Regions from separate parts of the Paenibacillus sp. PK1-4R genome, predicted to be linked through region 1. Evidence: riboswitches for the same ligand, from Rfam matches in the RefSeq annotation. Region 1 holds a riboswitch; each other region holds the start of a gene.
The links. Region 1 has a riboswitch for thiamine pyrophosphate ahead of QNO02_RS02345 (ABC transporter substrate-binding protein). Riboswitches for the same ligand answer to the same signal wherever they lie in the genome.
Positions count from the first base shown of each region.

Region 2: it holds a riboswitch for thiamine pyrophosphate, as region 1 does, so the genes downstream of both, thiC (phosphomethylpyrimidine synthase ThiC) here and QNO02_RS02345 (ABC transporter substrate-binding protein) in region 1, are expected to answer to the same signal.
Region 3: it holds a riboswitch for thiamine pyrophosphate, as region 1 does, so the genes downstream of both, QNO02_RS17585 (thiamine phosphate synthase) here and QNO02_RS02345 (ABC transporter substrate-binding protein) in region 1, are expected to answer to the same signal.

Region 1 is NZ_CP126535.1:490,029-494,218, forward strand. Features, by position in the region: gene QNO02_RS02335 (ABC transporter permease) at 1-425, opposite strand, end outside; gene QNO02_RS02340 (thiamine-binding protein) at 425-715, opposite strand; gene QNO02_RS02345 (ABC transporter substrate-binding protein) at 932-1,972, opposite strand; TPP riboswitch at 2,194-2,306, opposite strand; gene QNO02_RS02350 (NAD-dependent epimerase/dehydratase family protein) at 2,452-3,195, opposite strand; gene QNO02_RS02355 (VOC family protein) at 3,213-3,599, opposite strand; gene QNO02_RS02360 (DUF2798 domain-containing protein) at 3,775-4,190, shown strand, end outside.
Region 2 is NZ_CP126535.1:706,971-711,160, forward strand. Features, by position in the region: gene QNO02_RS03300 (IclR family transcriptional regulator) at 257-1,000, shown strand; TPP riboswitch at 1,151-1,264, shown strand; gene thiC (phosphomethylpyrimidine synthase ThiC) at 1,685-3,412, shown strand.
Region 3 is NZ_CP126535.1:4,065,477-4,069,666, reverse strand. Features, by position in the region: gene QNO02_RS17590 (ABC-F family ATP-binding cassette domain-containing protein) at 1-1,074, shown strand, start outside; TPP riboswitch at 1,150-1,259, shown strand; gene QNO02_RS17585 (thiamine phosphate synthase) at 1,453-2,148, shown strand; gene thiO (glycine oxidase ThiO) at 2,166-3,338, shown strand; gene thiS (sulfur carrier protein ThiS) at 3,335-3,538, shown strand; gene QNO02_RS17570 (thiazole synthase) at 3,541-4,190, shown strand, end outside.

The sequences.
Region 1 (4,190 bases):
AAGCCATCCATCGCCGCCACTGCAACAGGGAAGAAGCAGACGAGGATGATCGTAATCAGCTTGGGCAACAGCCCGAATCCGAACCAGATTAACAGGAGTGGCGCGAGCGCGATGGTCGGGATATTTTGACTAAGAATAAGTAAAGGGTACAGGGCTGACTTGAGAAAAGGGACCAAATGCAGCACCATCGCTATCAGTAATCCGACCGCTGTGCCAGCCGCGAATCCAATCAGCGTTAACTGAATGGTTGCGGAAGCGTGCATGCCAAGCCGTTCGGCCTGGGTTGCCGCTTCGCGGGCGATGTCGGACGGTGCAGGCAGCATCCATTTCTCAATATGGAAGAGGGAGACGGCTCCCTGCCATATCGCTATAAAGAGAATAACCGCCACAATGGGCGGCCATACACTTTTGAAATAGGCAGGCATTAGCGATACTTCTCCGTCAGGGTGTCCATGCTGAAGCCGGTAGGGCTATGGGCGATTTTGATCTGGGAGATGATGCTTGGGCTGCCAGCCTCCACGAGTACCTCGTGCATTTTACGGACAACCTCCAGCAGTTCCTCCAGTTCCCCCTCCATCGTGGTGTCGAGCGCGTTCACCTGATATTTCAGGCCGGATTGCTGAATAACTTCAATGGCGCGATCTACATAAGGGTAAGAATTCTCGCCATTTGGCGTTTTGGGAATAACCTGAATGCTAAGTAATGTGCTTGCCATGAGAGATCACTTTTCCTTTCGTGATAAATTGCATGAATTGAACCAGGTTTACACTCATCACTCCGATTGCAGTACCCTCTTACGATCACTGTTATCCCCGGATTTCTTTAATGAATTTCAATGGAGGAAATCCGGGGATAAAGGTGAGCGCTTCGCTTCTTCAGATGGGTTCTGCACTCTTCGTTCTTGTGTAAAAAAGTTAAACTTAAGCAAATTTTATTGGGGTAAAAAATCGTTCGTATATGCCTTGCTTACATCGATCTGTTCATCCAGCAGTTTTTTGCTAAACATCCAGTCGGTGTAGTTCTGCCATACTTCCTGCTTTTGCTCACCCCAGCGCGGGGCGTCATCCGTGTACTTTGGACTAAGCCATTTCTGGCTTGCCAGTACCAAGTCTTTATCTAGATCCGGTACGGCCTTGATCAGAATGTTCGCTGCGTCTTCGGGATGATCAATCGCATATTGATACCCTTCTGAAGTGGCTTTCAGGAATGCTTTCACCAACTCAGGGTCGTTTTGGATCGTCTGCTCGTTTGTTACAAGGACAGGTGTGTAGTAATCCAATGCATCTGAATAATCCTTCACATATAACATGTCGATCGGTTCTCCGCGCAGTTCGGCTTCAATACCTGTCCAGGCGTAGAAAATCCACGCGAAATCAATGTCCCGTTTCACTGCGGTGAAAAAGTCAGCGTCACCCATGTTAATGTTTTTCACTTTGGATACATCGGCTCCGTCGCCTTCCATAATGGATTGCATCACGGCTTCTTCGACTGGGGAACCCCAACCGCCATAGGTTTTACCTTCAAAATCTTTCGGTGATTTGATATTCCGATCCGCCGGAGCAGCGAACCCGGATGTATTATGCTGAATAACTGCTGCGATGGAGACCAATGGAACACCCTGTGTGCGGGCTTGAGTTACACTCTCCTGATAACTTACGCCAAAAGGCACTTCATTCGAGGCAACCATTGTATCTGCGCCACCGGCACCTGGTTGTACAATCTCTACATTCAAGCCCTCAGCCTTGTAAAAACCTTGATCTACAGCCGCATATAGGCCGGTATGATTCGTATTCGGTGTCCAGTCGAGCACCACTTTAATATCTTTCAGGGCGGCAGTGTCACCTTTGTTACTGCTTTCCGCATTTGTGTTGCTGTTCTGTTCTGCCGGGGCAGCTTCTTTGCCGCCACATGCGGCTACAGTCACCATAAGCACGCATAAGAGCATCAATCCCATCGTTCTACGCCATTTCATCTGTAATTCTCTCCTTCGATATGTCCGGCCGAGTGGCACGGGGTACTCCTTGGCTTCATATCCAATCATCTTGCATAAATCAACAGATTTATACCAGTTGAGATCTGAATAACGTCACTTTTTTTAGCTCTCTGGCTATATAAAAGAACATTAAAAAAGCGTCCCGTATTCCGGGACGCGTGCAGGCGTTAGAGAGGTGGCGTTCAGCCATAGGGCTGTGCCATTTCGATATACTCCGATTCCTACGCTGGCATGATCCAGATCAGGTCTAAGGGTTAGTATCTTGGTGGGATACACTCTCAGCCGGCCAATTCCGACTCCCCTGGGAAACTATGAAGTTACGGGCATTACTAGGTGTAATTATAGGCCAGCGGGTGGAACGTGTCCAGTCAGGAACTGGATGGGGACACGTATGAACTTATCAAACAGGCCGTTATACATATGTATATCAGCCTGTTTAGATGTGTTATTTTCATTAATTATCGTGGCGAATCATATAAGGCAATCTGGCTGAGTGCAAATGCATCGGATTTTGGGGCATAACCTACCTGTTTCTGAGTGGTTTCCAGATTCAATCGTTTAAACCGATTATTCGAGATCCCATGCAGTATGGTGAAGGGCTCCAGATTGGTAGCTGTAATTGCTTTGAACATCAAATCACACAAGTCAGCCGGACTAATATACGCGCTCATATCCCTTGCTTCCAGCGCTGGTCCGTCCGGTTGAAAATCATCATATGCACCTATACGTATTGCTACACTTTGTAAACCTTCGGTATACGCAAAATAGGAAGCGAGCGATTCTCCAAAACATTTGCTAACCCCGTACAAATTCCGTGGGTGTGTTGGCATGTCCGGATAGACTTGAGCATCAATGGGATACCCCTCAATCGTCTGTGCACTGCTCGCCAGAATGACTCTTTGCACACCTTGGTCCTTAGCTGCACGGAATACATTAAATGTACCTTTGATATTGATGTCCAACAACGATTCATAGAATCCGGCATTCGGGGAAGGGTCTCCCGCCAGATGTACTACCACATCCATGCCTTCGCAAGCATGCTGACAGGCTTCAGGGTCTGTCACATCCAGTGTCATGATCTCATGGTCGGTTTCTTGATACGTATGCAGTCTGTCGATATTCAAATCCGTTAGTCGCAGGTGATATGCTTCTGACAAGTCCCGGCCAATTTTCCCGGCTGCGCCGGTAATTAAAATGTTCATGAAATCAACTCCAATTCTTAGCGCTGGAAGAACTCAATCCATTCCTTTTCAGGTCCATAGATGAAGAAATAGCGGTAACCGTTAGGCAGTGTAATAATCTCTCCATCAATAAATACGGCTTTGGTGGCTTGGATGCGTTTGTACTCAGAATCAAGGTCATCTACATGGATCGCAAAATGGTGTACCGTACCTTCGGAAGGCAGCTTGTCGCTGTATCCTTGAATTAACTCAATCTCAGTCTCATTACTTCCATTGAAGCCGAGAAAGGCGAGCTGAATGACGCCGTTGGTATGCGTCACCCGGTCTTTCAGTTCCAATCCAACAACCTCCGTATAAAAACGAAGTGTAGTATCCAGATCACGGACGGCAATGCCAACGTGGTCGATGCGCTTTTGAAAACTCATAATCAAAATCCTCCATATGTAGTGAATGTTTCTACCATTTTAAGGGATATCATAGGGCTGTACTACATGGTTGTCAAATCCAATTTTAAATTGGAAAAAATCATAATTGTTCACAGAATGTTCACTTATGTGGAGGGTTTGGTCATCTCTATAATTACGAAGGTAAACAGAGAGGATGAGAGAATTGCCAACCAGCAAGAAGGAACAGATTATTTTCGGATTAATGATGTGTACAGGAATGGTCTTGGTCATGATGTTCTTCAATCTATGGCACAGTGGGTTACTCGGCAAGATGTCCCCGCTTGAGATACTGCTTCAATTCATACTATGTTTTGTCATCGCGTTTCTGGTGGAGTCTTTCATTGTTGGCCCTGTGGCGAGAAAGATTGCATTTTCTATGCCCTTCGACAAGTCCAATAAGATTCTAGGTGTGCTGGATATGTCATTTTTTATGGTGATTGGCATGGTTCTGATCATGTCTTTGTATGGAATGATCTCGGCATATCTCGCTGATCAATTAAGTGGGTCATCCGTACTCCGTACGTATCTCCATACAATCGCTCGTAACTTCAGCCTGGCGCTTCCATATCA
Region 2 (4,190 bases), 220 kb from region 1:
CTTTATCGTATGTTCCAGTATAGTCAAAGTCAATTGATTGAGGGCATTTGTTACGCAATTGTTATATAGTTCTTAAGATATATGGGTAACATTACCTTAGTGTGTAAATTACAGGGGATTAAGTCTTATAAAAAGGAAAAATTTACAGGTTGGCCTATTTCGATTTTGGCTCTTTTTGGTTTACAGATGAGACCGTTTCTCATATAATTTATGTAACCAAGTTTCATGTGATGAAACATGAGGAGGGCATTATGCCATGGAAGATCGCAAGTTAACCGTCCGGGCTGTGGAACGGGCGCTGGATATATTATTATGTTTTACCACACGCAGTGATCTAGGACTCACCGAAATTGCCAGCCAGATCGGCCTGCACAAAAGTACAGTGCACCGTTTGATGGCTACGCTGGAGGATCGAGGGTTCGTGATCCGTGATGCAGCAACAGAGAAGTACCGACTTGGCATCCGAATCTGGGAACTGTCGGCTCATATGTCCCGCAGTGATGATCCCGCTATTCTGCTGCTGCCTGCGATGGAGCGACTGAGAGATCGATTGGGGGAGACCGTGAGTCTGTACCTGCGTGATGGGAGTGAACGGATACGGATTCAGGCTGTGCAAAGTGATCAGGCGATTCGCCGAGTCGCCCCCGTTGGTGTTAGACTCCCGCTGTCTGTGGGCGCTTCCAGCAAAGTTTTGATGGCGTTTGCCACGGACGAGGATCGTGAAGAACTGATGAACGGCCCGGAATGGCCGGTGTTTATTGATCCCGCGGTGTATTTGGCGCAAATGGGAGATATCCGGGATAACGGATATGCGACGAGTTATGAGGAACGTGAGCCGGGAGCTGCCGCGGTATCTGTACCGATTATGGATCGCAGAGGCAATATTGCAGCTGCGCTCTCGGTCTCAGGGCCTGTCAGTCGACTCTCGCAGGAGACATTGCATGAATACGCACCTGTATTGAAGGATGCTGCTACGCAGATGGGGCTCATGTTATCCTGATGTTTATGTAAGTTTTTTTCTCCAATGGAGTTTGATCATTTGGAATATAAAGGTTGTTTTTATGTTCCGGTTGCGCTACTCTGTAATGGACGGCCCTACGGGGCCAGCTTCATTGAATATGAACGGCGGCTTATGTAAGCCGCAACTTACTAACGTTACTGGGGGAGTCCGAATTGTCCGGACTGAGACGGAATCGCATGAGATTCCGGACCCTTTGCACCTGATCTGGATCATACCAGCGTAGGGAAGTAATCGGCGATATGACCTCAACCACCTCATGATGTGACCCTTGTAGTCTCCGTTAAGGAGCTGATTGAAGGTGCATTATTGGTGATGGACATAAAAGTCGGTTCCTTCGGGGACCGGCTTTTTTATATACAGTGAACGGGCTATATAGCGCGTACTCCATTGACTTCTTTTTTCAATAACCTGCGAAAGTGGGCTTGTATGATGAGAGAGAAGTCACCATAGATTCATGATCTGTGGCAGCCTCCGTCTGTTGTGAACTGTACATGAAAAGTGTCTCCCCTGGTCTGGCGTAGGATCGCTCTTTCTTCTCTGCATTGCGCATGATTTGGGACAGGTACGTAAGTAAGCTAATGACGATACCAACCAAACAAGCGACGAACACTGAGGAGGAGACAAGCGAACATGAGTACAGGAAATCAAACGGGACAACAAGCGATGGAGCAGGAACATAACGGTCAGCAGGTGGAAAAAGAAACAGGAGCGGCCGGACGGATTCAGCCCTTTCCGGGCAGCCGCAAAGTCTACATTCAGGGCTCACGGCCGGACATTGCTGTACCTGAGCGTGAGATAGCCCTTCATGACACGAATACTCCCCAAGGGGTGGAGCATAACGAACCGCTACGTGTCTACGATACGAGCGGGCCGATGACCGATCCCGAATTTCATGCGGATATCTGTGCAGGTCTGCCAGCCCTGCGTACCCGCTGGATCACAGAGCGTGGCGATGTTGAAGCTTATCAGGGTCGTACGGTTAAACCGGAGGATAACGGACTAAAGCCCGGAGGGAAGAAAGCTGGAGCCGAAGAGTACCCTGGATTGCGTGGCAAACCGCTGCGAGCACAGACAGGACGCTGTGTGACTCAGATGCATTATGCGAGGCAGGGAGTCATTACGGCAGAGATGGAGTTTGCCGCCATTCGTGAGGGCGTAGAACCGGAATTTGTAAGGCAGGAGCTGGCGAGTGGACGTGCGATTCTGCCATCCAACATCAATCACCCGGAGAGTGAGCCGATGTTGATCGGTCGTCATTTTCACGTGAAGATCAATGCCAACATAGGTAACTCTGCCGTATCTTCCTCCATTGAGGAAGAGGTCGAGAAGATGACTTGGGCGGTACGATGGGGATCGGATACGGTGATGGATCTGTCCACAGGCAAAAACATTCATACCACCCGGGAGTGGATTATCCGCAATTCACCTGTGCCGATTGGTACGGTGCCGCTGTATCAGGCGCTGGAGAAGGTGAATGGCGAAGCGGAAGCGCTGACCTGGGAGTTGTACCGTGATACGCTCATTGAGCAGGCAGAGCAGGGAGTGGACTACTTTACGATCCACGCAGGTGTACTGCTGCGTTATATCCCCATGACCGCCAAGCGGATGACAGGCATTGTGTCTCGCGGTGGGTCCATTATGGCAGCATGGTGCCTTGCGCATCATCAGGAGAATTTTTTGTACACCCATTTTGAAGAAATCTGCGAGATTATGAAAAGGTATGATGTGGCGTTTTCGTTGGGAGATGGACTTCGTCCAGGCAGTATCTACGATGCCAATGACGAAGCTCAGATGGCGGAACTGGCTACGCTCGGGGAACTGACGCAGATCGCATGGAAGCATGATGTGCAGGTGATGATCGAAGGGCCGGGTCACGTGCCGATGCATAAGATCAAAGAGAATGTGGACTTGCAGATGGAGATATGTAAAGAGGCACCGTTCTATACGCTGGGGCCGCTGACGACCGACATTGCTCCGGGATACGACCACATCACATCCGCCATTGGTGCGGCCATGATTGGCTGGTTCGGCACGTCCATGCTCTGTTATGTTACACCAAAAGAACATTTGGGCCTGCCCAACAAGGATGATGTGCGGGAAGGGGTCATCGCCTACAAGATTGCAGCCCACGCCGCCGATCTGGCAAAAGGCCATCCACGTGCTCAACGCCGGGATGATGCATTGTCCAAGGCACGCTTCGAGTTCCGCTGGCGTGACCAGTTTAACCTGTCACTGGACCCTGAACGTGCGCTGTCCTACCATGATGAGACGCTGCCAGCAGAAGGAGCCAAAGAAGCTCATTTCTGCTCCATGTGCGGACCGAAGTTCTGTAGCATGCGCATCACGCAGGACATTCGTGCCTTTGCGGCGGATATGAGTGCATTTAATTAACAATACGTCTTACAATGTCATTGACGTTGTGAGACGAGATTTTTTATCTGAAGTTTTGCAAATAGGAGGCTCTTCATCTACAAGTTGTTGCTAAGCGGGTTAAACCATAACCTGTTTTGTTGGAAGCTATAACTTGTTGTTTGATTAACATGTTTCCATCCTCATCTAGGGGCAAAGTAATAAGCAAATGCGCGACTTATGATTTAATCGGTCAACAGCATCGCGAGCTCTTTGTATATGACAAACGGCCGATCTTCGATTATTTACTCTGTTTCGATCACACCATCATTTTTAATTTTACTCTCCGAATTATCAACACTGAGATCTAAGTAACTCTACACGGAAAATATCATTCCAAATCAATTAAATACCATGAAATGAGAGTTCTCAGGTTAAATATGTCGCCTGACCATCTACTGTAACGGATTAATTGGGTTTCACCCAGACTGAACAGTTAAATTATTCACACAATGTTGAAGATTCTAACGCAAGTTACTATATGGAGCTACTGAAAAAACGTAAAATTATTCAAATGTTAGCATCTTAATCTCCCATCCGTCTTGTTGCGTTTCTGATTGGGTGTTTATCTATTTTGTTAAACATGGAATTAAATGGTTATATGTAACAACTGATTATATTTGTCTTTGTGAAAACTCTAACTTGAAAGCCAAAATCAACTTGACGACTGGCATATAGAGGGATACCATGGAAAATGTGGGTATATAACCGTCAATTTCTGTATTTAAGATGGATGTACTCTTCTATCTAATTATAGAGC
Region 3 (4,190 bases), 3.4 Mb from region 1:
GTCGCAGCTCTAAGTGGTGGACAACGTACCAAGGTGCTTCTTGCCAAGCTTCTGCTTGAGAAACCTACAGCTCTTTTGCTGGATGAGCCGACCAACTATCTGGATGTAGAGCACATTGAATGGCTGTCACGTTACCTGAAGGACTACCCGCACGCGTTTCTTTTAATCTCCCATGACACGGAATTCATGAATGAAGTCGTAAATGTCATTTATCATTTGGAATTTGCCAAATTAACGAGATATGCAGCGAACTATAACAAGTTCCTCGAGATGGCTGATATGAATAAAGCCCAGCATATTGATGCATACGAGAAACAGCAAGAGTACATCAAGAAGCAGGAAGATTTCATTCAGCGTAACAAGGCACGTGCTTCAACTTCAGGTCGAGCGAAGAGTCGGGAGAAACAGCTGGACAGAATTGAACGTATTGATCGCCCAGATGAAGCGGCCAAACCAACGTTCAAATTCAAGGATGCCCGTGCGAGCAGTAAAACGGTCTTTGAGGGTATTGATTTTGAAATTGGATATACGTATCCTTTGCTGCCTAAGATGACAATGACAATCGAACGTGGTGAGAAAATTGCCATCGTAGGTTGTAATGGTGTGGGTAAATCGACGCTGTTGAAAACCATCCTGGGAAAAATATCTCCACTCAGTGGAAAGACTTTCTTAGGAGATTACCTCGAAACAGCCTATTTTGAGCAGGAGGTTCGTGCTGGGAATATCACGCCGATTGAGGATGTCTGGAATGAATTTTCACATTTGACCCAAAATGAGGTCCGAGGTCATCTCGCTCGCTGCGGGTTGAAAAATGAGCACATTACTCGTCCACTTAATATGCTGAGTGGTGGAGAACAAGCCAAGGTTCGTTTATGCAAACTCTTGATGCGTGAAAGCAATTGGATTCTATTCGATGAGCCGACGAACCATCTGGATGTCACAGCCAAAGCGGAGTTGCAGCGTGCTTTGAAAGAATTCAAGGGAACGGTGTTACTGGTATCTCATGAACCTGATTTCTACGAGGGATGGGTCACCAAAACATGGAATGTCGAAGAATGGTCTGAGAAAAACTAAACGATTCAAGACAATGTTTAACAGAAATGACGGTGACAAAAAAAACCGTCTATGGTAACATAGGCTACAACTTCATATGAACACTAGGGGGGCCGCACGATGCGGCTGAGATGGAAGAATGCGATTCCGGACCCTTTGCACCTGATCTGGATCATACCAGCGTAGGGAAGTGGCGAGCGCGTTTCAGTGAATGACGTGAGCAAACGGCAATTCGAAAGAATTCAACCGTCTTGCTTAGTAAATTGAAACATGCAGTTGCGTGTATAACGTTATGGCTATAAGGTCTATAGCTTTATTGCACGAAATGAACTGTATGTATCAGTCAGTCATCTGGTCCTATAATTAATACGCAGCCACTCCCCTACGGGAGTGGCTTTTTTGTGTTTTCATAGCATTCAAGTCTGGAAGGAGATGAACAGTACGGTAATTTCTCATGAACATGTTCAAGAATCATTTGAATTGCATGTTGTATCTACGGGTGCAGGGGATCAGGCATCTTTTGTAAAAGCTGCAAAGGACGTTTGGCCTTTGGTGGACTATATTCACATACGAGAAAAACAACTCACATGGCAAGACAAGATCGGTTGGGCTCAAAGTCTGCGTAGCGTTGGCATTCCATCTTGCCGCATTGTTATCAATAGTTCAGAACTTCCTCCACAGAATGACATTTATGGCGGTGTACATTGGGGGCAAGATGCGATACGAAATTATAACCCTGCTGTTATAAGCAATGTGCAGCGCCTTCGTCTGGGTGTATCTGTTCATTCAATCGATGAGGCAAAAATCGCTGAAGAACGGGGAGCCGATTATCTTTTCTTCGGGCATGTCTACTCAACCAACAGTAAGCCTGATCTTGACCCCAGAGGATTACATGCTCTTGCTGAAGTGTGCAGGCGTGTCTCCATTCCTGTCATGGCGATTGGGGGCATCGAACCGGGAAACATTCAAGCTATTCGCTCTGCAGGGGCACAGGGAGTCGCCGTGATCTCGAATGTATGGGCGAGCGAGTCACCGGATCGGGCGGCTGCATTATTAAGGCAGGCTATCGTTGCTACAGAAAGTCTGAGTCCCTGAATCAAGGAGATGAGAGGATGAAAGAGATCGTTATTGATAAACCAGATAAGTTTCATGCAGAAACGATTATTGTAGGTGGAGGCGTTGTTGGTTGTGCTATCGCTTATGAGCTTGCTTCCCGTGGACAGGATGTGCTGTTGCTGGAGCGTTCGGCGATTGCAGGAGGCACTTCTTGCGCGGCGGCTGGAATGCTGGCGGCAGACAGTGAGGATTTTGCTCATCCTTTGATGGCTAAGCTTGCCAGACAGAGTAGACAGTTACTTATCGAGCAACAGGTGCTAATGGCTACACTCAGTGAGGTAGAGACTGGCCTGCAACGCCAGGGATTCCTAACTCCTTTTCGTTCATACAGAGAATTAAGTAGTTATAAGGACAATCGGAAGTCTGCGTTGTCTGCTTCTGCTGATGAGGTATGGTGGGATCGTTCCGTTGTGCAACAGGAGGCATCATGGCTTAACAGAGATACGTATGGAGCCTACTACAGACCTTACGAGAGTGAGATTCTTCCAGTCCATCTAACGAAGGCATATGCTGAATCCGCTCAAGCATTGGGAGCACGGGTTATGGAGGACATACAGGATATACGTGTGCAAGCAAACGAACTTGGCGTGCAGGGAATCACCACATCGATCGGTGAGATGAGATGCAAACATGTCATTATAGCGGCTGGATTACAGAGTGAAGAGTTGATGAGACATGTGAATCTGAGCATGCCTGTGTGGTCGGTAAAAGGAGAAATAGCCGCCGTTCAGTTCTCAGATGAACATGCAGGGTACAGACCTGACAGAACGGTGTATGCAGAGGATATCTATATTGTTCCCAAAGCCAATGGCGAAGTTTGGCTCGGGGCAACCAGTCTGCCAGGCAGAACGGATCTTAACGTTTCTGTACAGGGTGTCCAGAAGCTGCTAACAGCGGCTACCCACTGGGTACCTGGGATGAAAGAAGCACAATTTATGCGAGCGTGGGCAGGCGTAAGACCGGCAACTCCAGATGGACTGCCTTATATAGGTGCTTGCAAGAGTATACCAGGGCTGTTCGCCGCCTTTGGGCATTACCGCAACGGTATCTTGCTTAGTGCGATAACAGGCAGGCTTATCGCTGAGTTGCTCGCTGGCAAAAGCTCAGAAGAACTCGGAATTGAGGCGCTGAGTCCGGAGCGATTGAACAGAAAGGGAGTGGTGCAGTGAATATCATCGTTAATGGTCAACGGATGGAGATTGAAGACAGATTGAATCGTGTGGATAAACTGCTTAAATCTTTTGATCTGCAAGTCAAGACTGTAGTTGTAGAGCTGAACAAGCATATTTTAACCCGTGAGTATCATGAGTCAACGGCATTAAGAGAAGGCGATCGAATTGAGATTGTACATTTTGTAGGAGGCGGTTGATGATGTTGAATATTGGTAAATATACGTTTGAGTCCAGATTGTTGCTCGGAACAGGCAAGTTTTCGGATCTGGAAGTGCAAAGTCAGGCTGTGGAAGCATCTGAAACGGAAGTTTTAACCTTTGCTGTTCGTCGTCTGAATCTGGAGGAGCGCAACCAGAAGCATTTCCTGGATACATTGGATCTGGACAAATACACTCTTCTTCCGAATACGGCTGGAGCTTCCAATGCGGAAGAGGCGGTGCGAATTGCCGAGCTTGCGCGGGCTTCAGGACTTTGTGATATGATAAAAGTCGAAGTCATCGGAGATGGAATGACGTTACTCCCAGATCCGATTGAAACGTACAAGGCTTGCGAAATTTTGCTTGAAAAGGGCTTCACGGTATTGCCTTATATTTCGGATGATGTCATTCTGGCCAAAAGGCTACAATTGCTTGGCGTACATGCTGTAATGCCTGGCGCTTCTCCCATCGGAGCTGGCAGAGGCATCATCAATCCCTATAACCTTGAGATCATCATTGAGCAGGCCGTTGTACCTGTAATTGTGGATGCAGGATTGCGCTCCCCAAAAGATGCTGCTTATGCGATGGAACTTGGTGCAGATGGCGTATTGTTAAATACAGCCGTATCCGGATCAGGGGATCCAGTGAGCAT